Regions from separate parts of the Limnohabitans curvus genome, predicted to be linked through region 2. Evidence: predicted binding sites of a transcription regulator. Region 2 holds the regulator's gene; the other holds the start of a gene.
The links. The regulator FNR, encoded in region 2, switches genes on or off when oxygen is low (the NO sensors DNR and NnrR bind a similar motif). The targets are predictions, from matches to a motif close to TTGATNNNNATCAA.
Positions count from the first base shown of each region.

Region 1: clpB (ATP-dependent chaperone ClpB) is a predicted target of FNR. The motif match lies at 2,958-2,971, and genes of this name have one in related genera.

Region 1 covers NZ_NESP01000001.1:2,403,987-2,414,378, reverse strand. Annotated here, with positions in the region: gene B9Z44_RS12150 (MFS transporter) at 1-156, opposite strand, end outside; gene clpB (ATP-dependent chaperone ClpB) at 273-2,876, opposite strand; gene moaE (molybdopterin synthase catalytic subunit MoaE) at 3,028-3,510, opposite strand; gene moaD (molybdopterin converting factor subunit 1) at 3,538-3,813, opposite strand; gene B9Z44_RS12130 (molybdopterin molybdotransferase MoeA) at 3,810-5,051, opposite strand; gene mobB (molybdopterin-guanine dinucleotide biosynthesis protein B) at 5,048-5,578, opposite strand; gene thrC (threonine synthase) at 5,575-7,008, opposite strand; gene B9Z44_RS12115 (homoserine dehydrogenase) at 7,008-8,318, opposite strand; gene B9Z44_RS12110 (pyridoxal phosphate-dependent aminotransferase) at 8,315-9,538, opposite strand; gene B9Z44_RS12105 (Mth938-like domain-containing protein) at 9,603-9,989, shown strand; gene B9Z44_RS12100 (peroxiredoxin) at 10,139-10,392, shown strand, end outside.
Region 2 covers NZ_NESP01000001.1:2,280,596-2,290,987, reverse strand. Annotated here, with positions in the region: gene B9Z44_RS11485 (FecCD family ABC transporter permease) at 1-59, opposite strand, end outside; gene B9Z44_RS11480 (ABC transporter substrate-binding protein) at 56-928, opposite strand; gene B9Z44_RS11475 (ABC transporter substrate-binding protein) at 948-1,751, opposite strand; gene B9Z44_RS11470 (TonB-dependent receptor domain-containing protein) at 1,757-3,640, opposite strand; cobalamin riboswitch at 3,716-3,960, opposite strand; gene B9Z44_RS11465 (DUF904 domain-containing protein) at 3,996-4,223, shown strand; gene B9Z44_RS11460 (cell division protein ZapA) at 4,220-4,528, shown strand; gene B9Z44_RS11455 (sulfite exporter TauE/SafE family protein) at 4,749-5,564, shown strand; gene B9Z44_RS11450 (sulfite exporter TauE/SafE family protein) at 5,567-6,280, opposite strand; gene hemN (oxygen-independent coproporphyrinogen III oxidase) at 6,280-7,668, opposite strand; gene fnr (fumarate/nitrate reduction transcriptional regulator Fnr) at 7,745-8,482, shown strand; gene B9Z44_RS11435 (hypothetical protein) at 8,479-8,787, opposite strand; gene B9Z44_RS11430 (FixH family protein) at 8,842-9,132, opposite strand; gene ccoG (cytochrome c oxidase accessory protein CcoG) at 9,139-10,392, opposite strand, start outside.

The sequences.
Region 1 (10,392 bases), 120 kb from region 2:
CTCTGAGTAGCTCAAACCAAACGTGCTCATGAACACAGGGAACATGAGCGGCAACAACAGGTGCGAGAAGTGAGAACTGGCGTGGGCAATACCCACCAAGCCAATGACGGCAGCGTCATCGCGCCAAGGGTGGGATGCGGGGTTCAAAGTTGTCATAAAAAAGCGCAACAGAAAGAATGAAAGCATCCTAACTGCTGCGCTTGTTTGCCGCCGTCCAGTGGGGGACAAGCCCCCTGACCCAACAAGGGACAAGCCCCATCAGCTACCTAGGGTCAAACCTCGGCTTTGGTGAAGGCAAATTCACCTGGCGCACGCACGGGGTCCACGTTGACCGCAATCGTGTCTTTGGGCAAGAACTTGCCTTCCAACAACAATTTGGACAATGGGTTTTCGATGCGCTGCTGAATGGCGCGCTTCAAAGGCCTCGCACCAAACACAGGGTCAAAGCCCACCTTGGCCAGCTCAGCCAAAGCGGCAGGCGACACCTCCAAGGTCAAGTCCATCTTGGTCAAACGTGCGCCCAAAATCTTGAGCTGAATACCCGCGATGCTGGCAATGTGCTCGGCATCCAAAGCGTGGAACACCACGGTCTCGTCAATACGGTTCAAGAACTCAGGACGGAAGTGCGACTTGAGCTCATCCCACACGGCATCTTTGATGTCTTGCGCGTCTTGCCCCACCATGCTCTGGATGATGGGCGAGCCAATGTTGGACGTCATCACGATGACGGTGTTTTTAAAGTCCACCGTGCGGCCTTGGCCATCGGTCAAGCGGCCATCGTCGAGCACCTGCAACAAGATGTTGAACACATCGGGATGCGCCTTCTCCACCTCATCCAGCAACAACACGCTGTAGGGGTTGCGACGCACGGCCTCGGTCAAGTAGCCACCTTCGTCGTAGCCCACGTAGCCGGGAGGCGCGCCCACCAAGCGGCTGACCGAGTGCTTCTCCATGAACTCGCTCATGTCGATGCGAATCATGTGGTCTTCGCTGTCAAACAAGAAACCTGCCAAGGCCTTGCAAAGCTCAGTCTTACCCACACCCGTTGGGCCAAGGAACAAGAACGAGCCTGTAGGACGGTTAGGGTCGCCCAAGCCCGCGCGTGAACGTCGAATGGCGTTGGCCACAGCGGTGATGGCTTCTTCTTGGCCCACCACACGGTCATGCAACTTGTCTTCCATTTGCAAGAGCTTGTCGCGCTCGCCCTGCATCAGCTTGGACACAGGAATGCCCGTGGCGCGTGCCACCACTTCGGCAATTTCTTCAGCGCCCACTTGTGTGCGCAGCAAGCGATGGCCACCGGCTGCAGCCGTCTTGCCGCTTTCGCGGGCGTTGGCTTCTTTCATCCGCTTTTCAAGCTCGGGCAATTTGCCGTATTGCAACTCGGCCACTTTGTTGAAATCGCCCTTGCGGGTGAGTTCTTCAATTTGATGACGCAGACGATCAATCTCTTCTTTGATTTGCGCACCACCGTGAGCAGATGACTTTTCAGCCTTCCAAATTTCATCGAGGTCGGCGTACTCTTTGCCAATCTTTTCAATCTCTTCTTCAAGCAACTCCATGCGCTTTTGTGAAGCTTCGTCTTTTTCTTTGCGCACAGCTTCGCGCTCAATCTTGAGCTGAATCAGGCGACGGTCTAGCTTGTCCATCACCTCAGGCTTGGAGTCGATTTCAATTTTGATTTTGGCGGCGGCCTCGTCAATCAAATCAATCGCTTTGTCGGGCAAGAAACGGTCGGTGATGTAGCGGTGGCTCAACTCGGCTGCCGCCACGATGGCGGGGTCGGTAATCTCGACACCATGGTGCACTTCGTACTTCTCTTGCAAGCCGCGCAGAATCGCAATCGTTGCCTCGACCGAAGGCTCGCCCACAATGATCTTTTGAAAACGACGCTCTAAGGCTGCATCTTTTTCAATGTACTTGCGGTATTCGTCCAAGGTGGTGGCGCCCACGCAGTGCAGCTCGCCGCGCGCCAAGGCGGGCTTGAGCATGTTGCCCGCATCCATCGCGCCATCGGCCTTGCCAGCGCCCACCATGGTGTGCAGCTCGTCGATGAACACAATGGTTTGGCCTTCGTCTTGCGCCAACTCTTTGAGCACGCTTTTCAAGCGCTCTTCAAACTCGCCGCGGTATTTCGCACCGGCCAACAAAGCGGCCATGTCGAGCGACAACACGCGTTTGCCTTTGAGGGAATCGGGCACCTCGCCTGCCACGATGCGTTGGGCCAAGCCCTCCACAATTGCGGTCTTGCCCACACCTGGCTCACCGATGAGCACAGGGTTGTTTTTGCTACGACGTTGCAGCACCTGAATGGCGCGACGAATTTCATCGTCGCGGCCAATCACAGGATCGAGCTTGCCTTGACGGGCGCGCTCGGTCAAATCCATGCAGTATTTTTTGAGCGACTCGCGCTGGCCTTCGCTCTCTGCGTTGTCCACTTTTTGGCCACCACGCACCGCCGTGACCGCCGCCTCCAAAGACTTACGGCTCAAACCGTTTTGCGTGGCGAGCTTGCCCCAGTTGCCTTTGTTGTCGCACAGAGCGAGCAAGAACAATTCACTGGCCACAAATTGGTCGCCACGTTTGATGGCTTCTTTTTCCGCAGCCTGAATCAAGGACACGGTGTCGCGCCCCACTTGCACCTGGTCTTGACCTTCGACTTTGGGCAAGCGGTTCATCGCATCTTCGGCAGACGACAACAGGCCCGACACATTGGCACCTGCGCGCTGCAAAAGCGATTTAGGCCCATCGTCTTGGCGCAGCATGGCGACTAACACGTGGGAGGGTTCGATGTAGGCGTGGTCGCCCCCGAGGGCGAGCGACTGTGCATCGCCCAAGGCTTCTTGGAACTTGGTGGTGAGTTTGTCAATACGCATGGAAACTCCGAGAACTTTGTTGAATTAGTCAATATTTGAGGCTGCCACCTGCTATTTCAAGTGGCAGGAAAGCCAATGACCTTGACGTGGGTCAAAGCACCACACATTCAACCATCCACCAGCCCAACCATCCGTGCGCTGGCACACACCGCTACGGCGCGACGGAATTGCTCGCTTCAATGCCCCAGCGCGCCAAGGCTTGGTCATCGCTCACACGCGCATCCACCCAGCGCGCGCCTTCGGGGGTGACTTCTTTTTTCCAAAAAGGTGCCTGTGTTTTAAGGTAGTCCATCAAAAACTCACAGGCCTTGAAGCTCTCGCCGCGGTGCGCCGAGGTCACCGCCACAAACACAATTTGGTCTTCGGGCTGCAACAAACCCACGCGGTGAATCACGCGGGCCGCAAAGATGTCAAAGCGCTGCTTCGCTTCTTCCATCATGGCGGCGATGGACTTCTCGGTCATGCCGGGGTAGTGCTCAAGTTCCATGCTGGCCACCGAGCTGCCATCGTTGCGCTCACGCACCGTGCCTAGAAAAGAGCATACGGCCCCAACGCGCGCATCACCCGCACGCAAAGCCGAGAGCTCTTGGCTCACATCAAAGTCTTGGGTTTGGATGCTGACAGTGAAAGTCATCAATCGCCTCGCGAAATTGCTGAAGGTTTAGCCGCCGGTCACGGGTGGAAAGAACGCGACTTCGCAACCTTCGCTGAGGGCCGCGTCGCCGTCACACAAATCTTGGTTCAAAGCCGTGCGCACAGCGCGGCCAGGTGCCAATACCTCCGCATAAGCACCGCCGCGCGCCAATAACTCATCACGCAAAGCGTTGAGCGTGGTGGCTTGCGTACGCACGGTTTCACCGCCCTGCCCGATGGCTTCGCGAATGGACGCAAAGTATTTGAGATTGACATTCAAAGTCACGTGAGGCGTTTCAGTCATGCCAGCCACTCCGCAAAGGAAATAAAGCGAACGGTATCGCCTTTTGAAATGGTTTGCCCAGCGGGGTTATCCACCACGCCATCGCCCCACACCGCCGACGTGAGCACGCCAGAGCTTTGATTGGGGAACAAATCGAGGCCGCCTTGTGCGTTGCGTTTGACACGCAAAAACTCACGGCGCTTGTCAGCGCGGGGCCAGTCGAAGTGCGCCGTCATGTCGGTGCGTGTGATGTCGGTCTTCGTCACACCTTGCAAGGCCAACACAAAGGGGCGCACCAACAACAAGAAGGTCACAAAGCTGGACACAGGGTTGCCGGGCAAGCCCATGAAGTGGCAAGCGTCAGCTTGTGCTTCACGGTTCACCTTGCCATAGGCAAACGGTTTACCGGGCTTGATGGCGAGTTGCCACAGGTTCAATTCGCCCAAGCTCTCCACCGCAGGTTTGATGTGATCTTCTTCACCCACCGACACACCACCGCTGGTCAAAATCAAATCGTGGTGCAAAGCTGCATCACGCAAAGCGGCAATGGTGGCGTCGCGCTTGTCGGGCACGATGCCCAGGTCGGTCACCTCGCAACCCAAGCGCTGCAACATGGCGCGCAAGAAAAAACGGTTGGAGTTGTAAATCGCACCAGCAGGCATGGCTTCAGGCGCCACATCGCCGGGCATGACCAGCTCATCACCCGTCGAGAACAAAGCCACGCGCGGACGTGCAGACACCTGCAACTGCGCCAAGCCAATGCTGGCGGCCAAACCCAGCTCAGCAGGCGTCAAGCGCGTGCCTTGGCTGAGCACCGTGGCACCGCGTGTGACGTCTTCACCCGAACGGCGAATCCACTGCCCTGCAGGCACTGCCTTGGTCACTTGAACTTGCTCGCTCTCTAAAGCGTCGCAGTCTTCTTGCATCACCACGGCATCCGCACCAGGGGGGATGGGCGCGCCTGTGAAGATGCGTGCAGCTTCGCCTGCATTGAGCTGCGTACCGTGTGTGCCTGCGGGTATGCGCTGCGTCACGCGCAGCACCGCACCTGCTTGCGCGCAATCTGCTGCACGCAGCGCATAGCCATCCATCGAGCTGTTGTCTTGTGGTGGCACTTGCAAGGCCGCAACCACGTCTCGCGCGAGCACGCGGCCATCAGCGTCAAAGGTGGACACCAATTGCACGCCAGTCAATGCACGAGCTTGCGCCAGCAATTGCGGCAAAGCGTCATCGAGTGAAAGCAAAGCAGGACGGGTCATAGCAAAGGCGGGTTGTATTCGAAACGGTCTTCATTGGCCACCAACCATTCGGTGATGGCGTAGGCATCATTCAAATCGAGCACAGGGCGTTGCGTGACCTCTGGCAGGTCTTGCGGCGAATCCGTGGCAATGGCCACCACAAAATCATCTTCAGGGTAGCGCACGGGCTGCTCGGACGCTTTGCGCCAGACCTCGACCTTGAGCAAATCGCTTTTCTTAAAGCCTTCGACCAAGACCCAATCCACACCGTCGTACACCTCGGCCAACAAGTGATGCACTGAGAGCTGCGCAGGTTGCTCAAACTGGCGCTGCAACACCAAGCGTTGGTTGGAGGCCACCAGTACCTCAAACGCACCGGCTTCACGGTGTCGCCAGCTGTCTTTGCCGGGTTTATCGATGTCAAAGTTGTGGTGCGCGTGTTTGACCACCGACACGCGCAAGCCACGCATGCGCATGCAGCCAATCAGCTGCTCCACCAAGGTGGTTTTTCCTGAACCGGAGTAACCGGCAAAGGCGACGACCTTCATGCGTGATCGCAATGCTTGGCGATGTAGGCTTTGATTTGCGCCACATCTGCCTTCATCACCTGCACGCGTTTGGGCAAGGCTTCGATGCCTTCAAACTTGGCTGGGCGATGGGGCTCTTGGCCCAAGGCTTCCACGATGGTGGCGGCAAATTTGATGGGCAACGCAGTTTCCAACACGATCATGGGCACGCCGGCCTTGAGGTGTTCACGCGCCACTTTCACGCCGTCGGCCGTGTGGGTGTCAATCATTTCACCAAAGCGTTTGTGCACGTCTTGGATGGTGGCCAAACGGTTGGCATGTGTGCTCTTGCCGCTGGCAAAGCCGTAGCGTGCTGCAGCTTCTGCAAAGTGTGGGTTGCCGCTCAGGTCGAACTTGCCGTTCTTCGAGATTTGCGCACCGAACAAGTCTTTGGTCAGTGCCGCATCGCGACCGAGCAAATCGAACACAAAGCGCTCAAAGTTGCTGGCCTTGGAAATGTCCATCGACGGGCTGGAGGTTTCGTGCGTGTCGGCACTGCCGCGCACGCGGTACACACCGGTACGGAAGAACTCGTCCAACACATCGTTTTCGTTGGTGGCGGCCACCAAGGTGTCCACAGGCAAGCCCATCATGCGGGCCACATGGCCGGCGCACACGTTGCCAAAGTTGCCACTGGGCACGGTGAAGCTCACCTTTTGGCTGTTGGCCGTGGTCGCTTGGAAATAGCCCGCGAAGTAGTACACCACTTGCGCCAACAAACGCGCCCAGTTGATGGAGTTGACCGTGCCAATTTTGTATTTGGTTTTGAAGTCCAAATCGTTGGACACGGCTTTCACCAAATCTTGGCAATCGTCAAACACGCCTTCGATGGCGATGTTGTGGATGTTCTCGTCCATCAAGCTGAACATTTGCGCTTGTTGGAACGGGCTCATACGGCCATGTGGGCTGGTCATGAACACGCGCACACCTTTTTTGCCGCGCATGGCATATTCGGCGGCGCTGCCCGTGTCGCCACTGGTCGCACCAAAAATATTCAGTTCTTCGCCACGGCGGGCCAACTCGTACTCAAACAAGTTGCCCAGCAGTTGCATGGCCATGTCTTTGAACGCGAGCGTGGGGCCGTTTGACAAAGCCTCCACCAACAAGCCGTCTTCTAACTTGCGCACCGGCACGATGGCCTCGGTGCCGTACACCTCTTGGGTGTAGGTCTTGGCGCACAAGGCTTTCAAGTCAGCCGCCGGGATGTCGTCGATGTAGAGCGACAGCAGTTCAAACGCTAAGGCTGCGTAGCCTTGGGTATTGAACGTGTGGCGCAAACGCGTGAGCGCGGCATCGTCCACCTGTGGGTAGTGCTCGGGCAAATACAAACCGCCATCGGGGGCCAAGCCTTCGAGGAGGATTTCACAAAAACGCTTGCGCTCGGCGTGGCCGCGCGTGGACAAATACAGCATCAGTTCAACTCTTCTTTGCGGATGCGGGTGATCGGGGCCAACACGGTGGTCAGCTTTTGCATTTCAGCCAAGGCTTGATTCATCTTGGCTTCCACGCAATCGTGGGTCAAGATGATGAGGTCGGTGTGGCTCTCGCCCTCACCGGCTTCGCGCTGCAACACGGCATCAATGCTGATGTCGGCGTTAGCCAAAATGCCTGTGACCTTGGCGAGCACACCGGCTTGATCTGCCACGCGCAGGCGCAAGTAGTAGCTGGTGACCACTTGGGCCATCGGCAAAATGGGTAAGTTGCTCATCGCGTCAGGCTGGAAGGCCAAATGCGGCACGCGGTTCAACGGGTCTGCGGTGTGCAAACGTGTGATGTCCACCAAGTCGGCAATCACGGCACTGGCGGTAGGCTCACTGCCCGCACCTTTGCCGTAATACAGCGTCGTGCCCACGGCGTCGGCGTGCACCATCACGGCGTTCATCGCGCCCTCGACGTTGGCAATCAAACGCTTGGCTGGCACCAAGCAAGGGTGCACGCGCAGTTCAATGCCTGCGGCGGTGCGCTTGGAAATACCCAACAACTTGATGCGGTAACCCAGTTGCTCGGCGTACTTGATGTCTTGCGATTCAAGCTTGGTGATGCCTTCGACATACGCCTTGTCAAACTGCACAGGCACGCCAAACGCGATGGCCGACATGAGGGTGGCTTTGTGCGCCGCGTCCACACCTTCGATGTCGAAGGTCGGATCGGCTTCGGCATAGCCCAAGGCTTGTGCTTGCTTGAGCACGTCGTCAAAGGTCAAACCCTTGTCGCGCATCTCCGACAAGATGAAGTTGGTCGTGCCATTGATGATGCCGGCCAACCATTGAATGCGGTTAGCAGTCAGGCCTTCACGCAAAGCTTTGATGATCGGAATACCGCCAGCAACCGCGGCTTCAAACGCCACCATCACGCCCTTTTTGTGGGCGGCTGCAAAGATTTCTGTGCCATGCACGGCCAGCAATGCCTTGTTGGCCGTCACCACATGCTTACCCGCATCGATGGCTTCGAGCACGAGTTGCTTGGCAATGCCGTAGCCACCAATCAACTCGACCACGATGTCGATGTCAGGGTTGGCGATGACTTTGCGCGCGTCGTCCACCACTTGCACATTCGCACCCACGATGCTTTTGGCACGTGCCACATCGAGGTCAGCCACCATCGTGACTTCAATGCCGCGACCGGCGCGACGTTGGATTTCTTCTTGGTTACGTTTGAGCACCTCAAAAGTGCCGCTGCCCACAGTGCCAATGCCTAACAGGCCTACTTGAATCGGTTTCATGCTTTTCTATTTCGGTAGTTTTCTAAGAATTTTGCGATGCGTGAGATGGCCTCACGCAAGTCATCTTCGTGGGGTAAGAACACGATACGGAAGTGGTCCGTGGTCTTCCAGTTAAAGCCCGTGCCCTGCACCAACATGACCTTGGTTTCTTGGAGCAACTCCAAGAAAAACTGCTGGTCGTCTTTGATCGGGTACACCTTGGGGTCCAAGCGCGGGAACATGTACAGCGCGGCTTGCGGCTTCACGCACGTCACACCAGGAATGGCGGTGATGAGTTCATAGGCCAAGTCGCGTTGCTTGCGCAAACGACCGCCCTCACCCACCAAATCGTTGATGCTTTGGTAGCCACCCAAGGCGGTTTGAATCGCCCACTGGCCTGGCACGTTGGCGCACAGGCGCATGTTCGAGAGCATGTTGAGGCCCTCGATGTAATCGGCCGCAGGCTTTTTGTCGCCCGACACCACCAACCAACCCGCGCGGTAGCCGCATGAGCGATAGCTCTTGGACAGCGAGTTGAAGGTGAGCGTCAACACGTCTTCGCTCAAGCTGGCGATGGGCGTGTGTTTGACACCGTCGTACAACACCTTGTCATACACCTCGTCCGCAAAAATGATCAAACCGTGTTTGCGTGCGAGCTCGACGATTTGCATCAGCAACTCGTCTGAGTACAAAGCACCCGTCGGGTTATTGGGGTTGATGACCACAATGCCCTTGGTGTTCTTGGTGATCTTCGAACGAATGTCTTCAATGTCAGGCATCCAGCCATTCGACTCATCACATACATAGTGCACAGGTGTGCCGCCAGACAAGCTGACCGCCGCTGTCCACAACGGATAGTCAGGCGCAGGCAACAACAGCTCATCACCGTTGTTGAGCAAACCATTGGTGGCCATGACGATGAGCTCGCTCGCGCCGTTGCCAAGGTAAATGTCATCAAGCGTGACGCCTTTGATGCCTTGCTTTTGCGTCTCGTGCATCACCGCTTTGCGGGCACCAAAAATGCCTTTGCTGTCCGAATAGCCCGCCGAGGTGGGCAGGTTACGGATCATGTCTTGCTGAATTTCTTCAGGCGCATCAAAGCCAAACACGGCCAAATTGCCGATGTTGAGTTTGATGATCTTGTGGCCTTCCTCCTCCATTTGACGCGCTCGGTCCATGATGGGACCGCGAATGTCATAACAGACGTTGGACAGCTTGTTGGATTTTTGGATCTTCTTCAAAGTCCCTCCGAGGGCTCTTTTACGGGGTGAAACCTATAATTTGACCACAGATCTCAAGGCATTTATGAAATTACAACCCGATCGTATCGAGACCCAGTCAGTCACGGCTTATGGCCCAGGATGGGTCGCCATTCAAGGCGAAAAAATCACGCACAGTGTGCTGATCACCTCAGAAGGCGTTCGCCTTGACTGGCATTGCCAAAATTTTGAAGATTTGGGCCCACAACACTTTGCACAACTGGCTGAGTTAGACGTTGAGTTGGTCATCTTCGGCAGCGGCGAACGTTTGCGCTTCCCCAGGCCCGAATGGCAAGTGGGTCTGATGCAACGCCGTGTGGGCCTAGAGACCATGGACACACAGGCCGCGTGCCGCACCTACAACATCTTGGCGGGTGAAGGCCGCAAGGTTGCCGCAGCGCTGCTCATCGAAAGCGTCACAAGTAATGATTAAGAACACGCTTCGCTTTGCAACGATGGCTGCATGAAGAACCGCATCGAGACGAGGTTTCTAAGTTAAAATAGCGGGTTGCCGGAAGGAGGCTGTCTCGACAGTCGCCTCCTTCATCCGGCTGTCTTCACTGTCACACCTGATTGAGCGCTATGGCAATTGTTGTCAACAAACCCCTCCCCGAATTTGAAGCCAATGCAACAGGCGGCATCAAGGTTACCAACAACTCGCACACGGGCCAAATGATGGTCTTGTATTTCTATCCCAAGGACAACACCCCTGGCTGCACCACCGAAGCTATGCAGTTCCGCGACAAATACAAAGACTTTGTCAAAGCCGGCGCTTTGGTATTTGGCGTGTCACGCGACAACATGAAATCGCACGACGAATTCAAAACCAAGCTCGA
Region 2 (10,392 bases):
AACACCAGCAAGCTCAAAGCCACCAGCATAGGGGACCAACGCGCACCGTGCGTCGTCATGGTTGGCCTTTCTCAGTCAAGCATTTCGCCATCAAACGCGCGGCCTCGGCCATGCGCGGGCCCGCACGCACCAACACATCGGATTCTTCTGACTTGAAATGACACACACGTTGCGTGCGCATAGCCCGCATGTTCTGCCAGCCAGGGCGCGTGGCCATGTCGGCAAAGTTGCTGTCGCCCACCATGATGATGTCAGGCTGCGCACGCACCACAAACTCAGGATTGATTTTGGGAAAGGGGCCGAGCGATGCAGGCAAGATGTTGCGCGCGCCTAAGCGCTGCAAGGTCTCACCAATGAACGACGATTCGCTGGCACCATAAGGCGCACGGCTGACTTCAAAGTACACACGCTGGCCTTTGGCCTGCGCTGGAATAGATTGTGCGGCTGCATTCACAGCCGCATCGATGTGACGCCACACGCGGTCACTCTCAGCCACCGGCACATCCAAAGCCTGGGCCACGATGCGCATGACGCGCTGCACATCGGCATGCGAGCGAGGCTCCAACGCTAACACCGTCAAACCCAAAGAAGTAAAGCGCTCTGCACCACGCGCCGAGGTGGCCATCAACACCAAGTCGGGCTTAGCCGCCACCACGCTTTCAATATTAGGGTCGATGCCGCCGCCCATGCGCGGCAACTTGGCAATGCTCTCGGGCCAATTGGAATAACGGTCCACGCCCACCAGTTTTTCGCACTGCCCCAAAGCACACACTGTCTCGGTGAGTGAGGGCAACAGGCTGACGATGCGTTGCGGTGGCTTGGTAATGGTCACCTCTATCTGGCGGTCATCGCGGAGCATCACGGCTTGCGCGAGGCAGGTGAAACTGGTGATGACCATAAGGAACCACCGCACGCACCATACAGCCATGCGCTCGTTCGGCGAGCGCTTACGCATAAGTGGCCTCCCACTGCTTCACGATCTGGTGCAACTGCGCCACACCATCGGTCAAGGCCGCAGGGCCTGGTTGCAAGATATCGGCGGACTTGATTTCAAAAATTTGGTGATTCCGAACCGCTGGCACGTCTTGCCAACCCTCGCGTGCAGCGGCTTTCTCAGGGCGAAACTTTTTGCCGCACAGCGAGCCAATGATGATGTCGGGCGCACGGTCCACGATGGTTTGGCCTTTGGCAATGATGCGGTCTTTGCCCATGGGCATTTGCGCCAACTCAGGAAAGCAATCGTCGCCACCCGCGATGCCAATCAACTCAGACACCCAACGAATCGCGCTGATGTGCGGCTCGTCCCACTCTTCAAAATACACCTTGGGTCGGCGCTTGAATGTGGCCGCAGTTGCTTGAATGGCGTCTAACTCGGTACGCATTTGCTGCAAACGTTGCAAGCCCTGCTCGGCTTGACCCACCATCGCAGCAACTTGGTAGAGCATCGAAAAAATCTCGTCCACGCTGCGTTGGTTGAACACCGTGACCTGCACACCCGCACGGATGAGCAAGGCCGCGATGTCCGCCTGCAAATCAGAAAACCCAAACACGCAATCGGGCTTGAGCGCCAAGATCTTGTCAATCTTGGCGCTCAAGAACGCGCTGACCTTGGGCTTCTCATCACGCGCACGGCGCGGTCGCACGGTGTAACCCGAGATGCCCACAATGCGCGCCTCTTCCCCCAGCATGTACAGCCACTCGGTCGTTTCCTCGGTGAGGCAGACGATGCGTTGGGGGTATAGATCAAGCATTCAATTTACTTGGGTTGGTATTGCAAGGTTGCAAAGATACCTCGGCCTGGGGTGTTGTAGCCACCCGCCAATTCGTAATTTCGATTGAAAGCGTTTTCTAATTTCACACGGGCAGTCCAATCGGTATCGATTTTGCGACTCGCATAGAAAGTCCATGTGGTGTAACCGGCTAAAGTTCCCGAGCTGCTGCTATTGATATCACCGCGATCAGATGCACCAACAAATTTGGTACCAACTTCATAGCCAGAAATCCAACGAGAAATATCAAAAGAACCATACTGCTTAGCGCGACGACCTGGTAAATAGTTACCCGTCACGTTCAAAGGATCCTGAGACACATAGGAAGCTTTGATGTTGTTACCCCAAACATCAAGTCGAGCAGTGAACTCGTACCCTCGATTGCGAACCTCTCCGACGTTGTTGTAGCCGTTAGTCAACCAATCAATTGCATCTTGGGTTTTGGTTTGAAAGTAAACGACTCGCATCAGCGCCTTGTCTACGCTGTAGACAACACCCAACTCTTGGGATCGATGAGTTTCAGGAAGCAAATTAGGACCACCGTACGCTAACTCACTGCCAGTGGGCGCACGAAAAGCTGTAGACATTGTGGAAGTTAGACGCCAAGGTTCAGACAGTTGGTAGCCGAGCCCCAGTAAGTGGTTATTGTTGGCATATTCTTTCTTTAAAGCCGAGCCGCTCAATCGATTCATCGTCAACTCATCGCGGCGCACATTGCCTTGAAGACTCCAGCGATCCAACTTGCTTGTCATCCCCAATGAATAACTTGTTGTGTCCCTGTTTAAGTCATATGAGCTACGTTGCTGAAACTTCTCATTTGACTGATCTAAACCAAAATTTAATGTAGTGGAGGAATGAATCGCGTAGTTATTCGACCAACGAAATACATCTTGATGACCTGCGTAGTAGCCATCTGATGCCACTAAGCCATTCTTAACTGCATCGTATGAATAATTAGCCGCGGTTGCATCAAAATTCGTCACCCAGTTTTCCGTCAAACGTTTATTGACGTAACCTCCCACCAAATCAGTTTTTATTAATAATTGATGCGTATCAGTTTTTAAACCTGAGCCCCAATTGCTGTCGTCGTAGTCAATGACCGAATTCTTCAAACTACCACGAATGCCAACACGTAATGTGGGATCGATTCTTTGATCAACCTTAGCGGCTGCATATTGATTGCGATAAGCGTCACGATCAGGGTTAACGCTCGCGCTCTTATCAGCATTCATGGCAGAGAAACCAGCGGTACCGGAAACGCCTGCATTGAGGTCAAAACTGGTTTCATCGGCACGTCCACCATAGCCAACGCTCAGATCTCCCGTTTTACGAGACCCAATCGTCGCAATACCATATGCTTTAGGAGCGCCCTTACGAGACCGCGTGATGATATTTATGACACCACCAATGGCAGACTCACCGTACAAAGCTCCTGCATTACCGCGTAAAACTTCAACCTGCTCAATTTGATTCAGAGGCAAATCTGTGATGGTCAATGCACCTGCACCATCAATTTGCGATCGAACGCCATCAATCAGCACGACCACGCTTTTACTTTCTTGCCCACGCAAAAAAAACGAAGTTGTAGCGCCAGGTCCGCCGTTACGACCAAACTCAAACCCTGCTTCTCCTTGCAGCAAATCTGCCAATGTGACAGCCTGCGACTTATCAATATCTGCACGGGTAATGACCGACACAGACGACAACACATCAGACAAAGGCTGCTCCATGCGCGAAGCAGAAACCACCACAGGATTAACTTCTATGCCCTGCGCTTGAACACTAGCAGCAACTGCCAAAGACAAAACAGAAAGCGCAGGCGCAGAAAAACGCGCGAGTGCACGCGCACGGAGACGGATAGATTTCTTCATGATTTAAATACCAACTTTGTGTGCTCTCACCGCCTTCCCCGACAGTGCTTGAGCGATTTAGCGGCGCGTTTTAGACGCACCGCCACCTTGTTGGCCGGTATCCGGGCTGGCGGAGACTACCTCTGTCGCCTTCCCAAGCGCTTGTTCAAGGCGTTCAGTGGCTTGTGTGACAGAAGCGGAGCCAAAGGGCTCGTCCGCTTGACCGTTGCGGGGGCAGCGCAGGTTTGGTTTTTGTCGAGCTGATCGACGCAACCCTCCTGCTTCCCGTTGAACTGAGGCATGTGAACCACACCTCGAGCACCAACATTGACAATTTTAACGATTAACCTTGCAGCCACCTTAAAATGTCTGGGCCATGTCACAAACACCCCTGATTGATCAAATTGCCCAGCGCGTCGAGCATTTGCTACTGCGTCACGAAGAACTGCAGCGCACCAATGCTTTGCTGGCGACCCAAGTTCAAGAGCTGACGCACGAGCGCGACTTGCTGAAGTCTCGCTTAGGCGCAGCCCGCCACCGCATTGACGCATTGATTGATCGACTGCCCCAAGGCGCAGAGGCTACGACCAAGGACAACGCGTGAAACAAATCGAAGTTCAAATCATGGGCCAAGGCTATGTGCTGGGTTGCCCCGAAGGTGGTGAAACGCGCTTGGGCGAAGCCGTGGGCAAAGTGGATGAGGCCATGTGCAAAATTCGCGATGCTGGCAAGATCAAAGCGCGCGACCGCATTGCCGTACTCGCCGCCCTCAACTTGGCTTTCGACTTGACCGACCGCCCCGCTGCTGCTGTACAAGCCAGCGGTGATGGCAGCGCACACAGCACTGACCTGCACAACTTGCTGCAGCGCATGGATGCGGTGCTCGCACGCGACAACCAGCTCATCTAAGCACGCCTACAATCTAAGCGTCTGCAAGTCCTTGGGGCTTTATATTTCCTTGAACCAATGCTCATAGAGCTCGGGCTTGGAACATCGGTTGATGAGCGTGATCGTCTCGCGTCAGATGAACCCAACGTTGACCTGACCTCGCCCACCTGAACCCCCGGTTCAGGATGACGGCCCTGAGGCTCCTTGCAGACACCTTTTACTCTTTAAGGCCTGCACGCTCATGGACCTCCAGCCCCAATTGATTCTTGAACTCGCCGCGCTTGGCATTTGCACTGGCTTTTTGGCCGGCCTGCTCGGCATTGGAGGCGGCATGATCATGGTGCCTTTCATCACCTTCATGCTTTCGCAACGTAGCGTGGACGCAGACCTGGCCGTCAAGATGGCCATTGCCACGTCAATGGCGACCATCATCTTCACCTCGATCTCAAGCGTGCGCGCCCACCACAAACGTGGCGCAGTGCGCTGGGATTTGGTCAAAGGCTTGGCACCCGGCATCGTGTTGGGCAGCATGATTGGCAGCTTGGGCGTATTTGCCTTGTTGAAGGGGTCTTACTTGGCCATCTTCTTTGGTTTGTTCGTGGGCTTCTCAGCCACGCAAATGTTCTTAGACAAGAAGCCCGCACCCACACGCCAAGTGCCAGCCACCGCAGGCCTCATGGGCGCGGGTGGTGTGATTGGCTTTATTTCTGGTTTGGTGGGCGCTGGCGGTGGCTTTATCAGCGTGCCATTCATGACGTGGTGCAACGTGGCCATTCATAACGCCGTGGCCACCAGTGCAGCTTTGGGCTTTCCGATTGCCGTGGCCAATGTGGTGGGCTACATCATCAGCGGCATGTCGGTACAAGGTTTGCCTGACGATGCGTTTGGTTTCATTTGGGTGCCGGCCTTGACTGTCATTGCGGCTTGCAGCGTGTTCACAGCCCCGCTAGGCGCAAAAGCAGCACACATGCTGCCCGTGAAAAAACTCAAACGCGTGTTTGCCAGCGTGCTTTATGTGCTGGCCGCTTATATGTTTTACAAAGGCATCACGAGCTGAAATTACTGAGGCACCAAGCACCACGGGGCTTGGTACTCGACAAGGCCCATCCACAAGGCCCAGCCTGAACTGACGGCGAGTGCGGCCCCGGCCAAACGCACACCCCATGCGCCGCTGCGGCCATCTACGGTTTGTACGCCTCGCAAGCGCAACCAAACCCATGGGCCAATCGTCAACACCACGGCGCTGCCCAATGCAAAGAGCGCCATCACACCAGCACCTTCAACGGGGCTGTTGCTGAGTGCAGCGACCAAAAGCGCACCGTACAAAAGACCGCAAGGCATCAAGGCCCACAAAACACCAAGGACCACAGCACCGCCATTGCGCAATTTGAGGTGCGCTGTCATCGCCTGCACACGCCGCCAAATGCCGCGACCAAAGCCTTCGAGCCAAATGGGTTGTTCACCACGCCAAAGCAACAACAGCCCAACCATGAAGGCCACGATGTGAAGCAACGTCCACAAGGGGCGAAACACCGCCGACTGTGTGCTGAGCCACCCCACGCCTTGCATGGTGCTGGCCGCCAATGCGCCCAAAGCGCTGTAGCCCACAACGCGCCCCAATTGAAATAAGAGCATGGCCGAAGTGCCCTGCCCTCCCGTTTGCTTTTGGGCCGCACGGCCAATGCCCGCACAAGCCGCACCGCACATGGCCAAACAGTGCGGCCCACCCGCGAGCCCCATGAGGAGTGCGGTAAGGGCCAAAGTTGTGTTCATCAGATGATTTTAGAGAACCTTGCGCGGTTCTTGTCGGCTTGCAGGTATTTGTCAAACACCATGGCCACACCACGCACAAAGAACCAACCCAGCTCAGTCACGTGAATAGCAGCGTCATCCATGGTCAACAAACCTTGTTCTTGCATCGCCTCTAACGCTTTGATCTCTGGGGCGAAATACTGCTTGAAGTCCACCAAATGCGACAACTCCACCGATTCAAACAGCACGCTGCCTTGGCACATCAGCGCCATGATGACGGTGCGGCGCACCAAGTCATCACGCGTCAGGGCCATGCCACGCGCAACGGGCAAGCGGCCTTGGTTAAGCAAGTCGTAGTACTCGTCCAATGTTTTCACGTTTTGGCTGAAGGTCGGACCCACACGGCCAATGGAAGACACGCCTAGGGCGATCAAGTCGCAATCAGGCTGCGTGCTGTAGCCCTGAAAGTTGCGGTGTAAACGGCCCTGACGCTTGGCCACCGCCAGCGCATCAGTGGGCAATGCGAAGTGGTCCATGCCCACATACACATAGCCCGCGTCCATCAGCACGCGCATGGCACTTGAAAGCATGACCAGCTTAGAGGCCGCAGGTGGCAAGTCTTGGGTATGGATGCGGCGTTGCGGTTTGAAGCGCTCGGGCAAATGGGCATAGGCATACAACGCGATGCGGTCTGGACGAAGCTTGACCACCTGGCCCAGCGTGCGCTCAAAGGTCTCAGGCGTTTGCATGGGCAAGCCATAAATCAAATCCACGTTGACCGACTCAAACCCCAGCTCGCGCGAGGCCGCCACCAAATCAAACACTTGCTCTGCGGGCTGGATGCGGTGCACCGCCTTTTGCACGGCGGGTTCAAAGTCTTGCACGCCAAAGCTCAAACGGTTAAAACCCTGCTCTGCCAAAGCGGCCAATCGTTCCCGCGTGACCGTGCGTGGGTCAATCTCAACCGAGTATTCACCGCCGGGCGCAAACTGAAAATTGCGGCGCAGCATGGCCATGAGTTGCGCCAACTCTGCATCGCTCAAAAACGTAGGGCTGCCGCCACCGAGGTGAAGCTGCGACACCACTTGGCCTTGACCTAAGTGGGCAATGTTGAGATCGACCTCGCGCTCTAGATAACGCAAATATTCGGCGCCACGCTCATGGTGCTTGGTGATGATTTTGTTACACGCACAGTAATAACACAGCGACTCACAAAACGGGATGTGTACATACAGCGACAAGGGGTAGGCTTTTGCGCCTACACCATCGCGGCGTTGTTCTAGCGCTTGCAAGTAGTCAGCCTCACCAAACGCCTCCACAAATCGGTCTGCCGTGGGATACGAGGTGTAGCGCGGCCCAGCCACGTCATAGCGCCGTAAAAGTTCTGGATTGAGGACAAGAGAATGCATAAGTTCACACCTAAATTTGCGCTCCATAATAGGCGTGCAGGCACATTAAAAAGTTGACCTGCATCAACACAAACGACTGTCAGCACCCATGAATTCCACCAGTATCAAAGTCGCCTGTTCCAACTGCAATTTGCGAGAGCTCTGCATGCCTTTGGGCTTGAATGAGAGCGAAATGGAACGTGTGGATGAGGTGGTGGCGACGCGTCGCAAAGTGACTCGCGGTGATAACCTTTTCAGAAATGGTGACAAGTTCAACGCGCTGTTCGCCATTCGCACAGGGTTTTTCAAGACACGCATCTCATCTGAGGATGGCCGCGATCAAGTGACGGGCTTTCAAATGGCGGGCGAAATCATTGGCCTAGATGGCATCGTGAGCGACCACCACACCTGTGATGCTGTCGCGCTCGAAGACGCTGAAGTGTGTGTGATGCCGTTTGATCGCATTGAAGAGTTGTCACGCGAAATCACTTCGCTGCAGCGTCATGTGCACAAAATCATGAGCCGTGAAATCGTGCGTGAAAACGGGGTGATGTTGCTGCTGGGCAGCATGCGGGCTGAAGAGCGCTTAGCCGCCTTCTTGCTGAACCTGGTGCAACGCTTGCACGCCAGGGGTTTCTCTCAGTCAGAATTGGTTTTGCGAATGACGCGTGAAGAGATTGGCAGCTACTTAGGACTCAAATTAGAAACCGTGAGCCGCACGTTTTCTAAATTTGTGGAAGACGGCATTGTTGAGGTCAAGCAGCGCCACGTGCGCATCCTCAATCCAGACGCGCTCAAACTTATCGTGAACGCACAAACCTGTCAGCCAGGTTAAACCGCAACAGGCTCGCAACACGCCTCTTGCTTGGGGCAACCATCTGGACGCTCGGTGGGCACCAACGGGCAACGGTTCATTTCAAATGGCGACACCGAGAGCAAGGTTGTCAAAGCACTTGATGCCGCTGTGATGCTCCAAAAAACAAAAAACGACAAGGTGTACACACCTTGTCGTGAAAGCTCAATGGGCTGACCAAACCATTGCATGTCTTGCGGGTCTACAAATGCAAACACCAGCATTTCCAAAACACCCGCCACTAAAAAGGCGGGCCATGCAATCCACATCATTCGCTGAGCCAACATTCTGATTCTCCTGAGAAGGAACTAATTCAGTTTAGGGCTGAATGCGCTAAAAAGTTATGGGGTTTTCGCGGGGGTGTCTGGCTTAGCTGATTCAGCTTTGGGGGTCACCACATGGTTGCGCGCCTGCATGGCGGGCGCCAACTGCATGTCTTTTTCTGCTGCCAAGGTTTTGTTGATGTCTAAACCTCGGCGGTAGTAGTCATCGGCCACCACGGGGTCAGGAATGCGAATCGCAATCGCCAAGGTGATGAAGCCAGCCACAACCACTGCAGCAGGCCCCGCAATGATGAGCCATACATGGCCGTATTGCCACCAAGGTTTGGTATCAGGTGTGTCTTGTTTCATGATGCATTACCTAGGAACGATGAACACAGATTTCTCGACCACGAAGTCATCCGTACCCAGGGCCTGGATTTCAAACGTGATTTTGTGCGAACCGCCTTCGACAGAACCATAAGGGATATCGGCTCGCAATACCACCCAACGGGCTTGTGCAGGGTCCACCATCACCTCAGTATCGGTCGTGATTTTCAAACCGGGCAAGCCTTTGACGGACAAGCGGTACGTTTGAACAGTTTCAGCCGCATTCATGATTTGCAAACGGTACACGTTTTCCAGCGTGCCGTATTCGGTGATACGAGACAAGGTTGAGCGGTCACGCACCACATCAACCTTAAAGGGCGTGCGCAAACTGAGTGAAACAAATAAACCCACCGTCACCGCCACCAAGATCATGGTGTAAATCTGAATACGAGGCCGCATCAAGCGTTGCCAGATTTGTTGAGGCGTCCACTTGTTGTCCATCGCATTTTGCGTGGAGTAGCGTACCAAACCACGGGCGTAGCCCATCTTGTCCATCACGGTGTCGCACACGTCAGCACAAGCACCGCAGCCAATACATTCGTATTGCAAGCCATCGCGGATATCAATGCCGGTGGGACACACTTGCACACACAAAGTGCAGTCCACGCAGGCACCCAAGCTCAAAGCTCCTGCTTCGGCTTTCTTAGAACGTGGGCCACGTGGTTCGCCACGCTCTGTGTCATACGTGACGATGAGTGTGTCGTTGTCAAACATGGCGCTTTGAAAGCGCGCGTAAGGACACATGTATTTACACACTTGCTCACGCATGAAGCCCGCATTGCCATACGTGGCAAAGGCGTAGAAGAACACCCAGAACAGTTCCCATGAACTCATCTGCGTCAGGAAAAACTCCATTGCCAGCTCACGGATGGGGGTGAAGTAACCCACAAAAGTGAAGCCAGTCCAGATCGACAAGAAGATCCAGATGATGTGCTTGTACCACTTCTTAACCAACTTCTCCAACGAGAAGTCTGCGTCGTCCAAGCGCATACGGGCGGAGCGGTCGCCTTCGACCTTGCGCTCAATCCACAAGAAAATTTCGCTGTAAACCGTTTGCGGACAGGCATAACCACACCACAAACGCCCCGCCACTGCCGTGAACAAAAACAGCGCCAAGGCTGAAATCACCAACAAGCCCGTGAGATAAATAAAGTCTTGCGGGTACAAGACCAAACCAAAAATATAAAACCGGCGCGACGCCAAATCGAACAGCACCGCTTGACGTGTGCCCCACTCAAACCA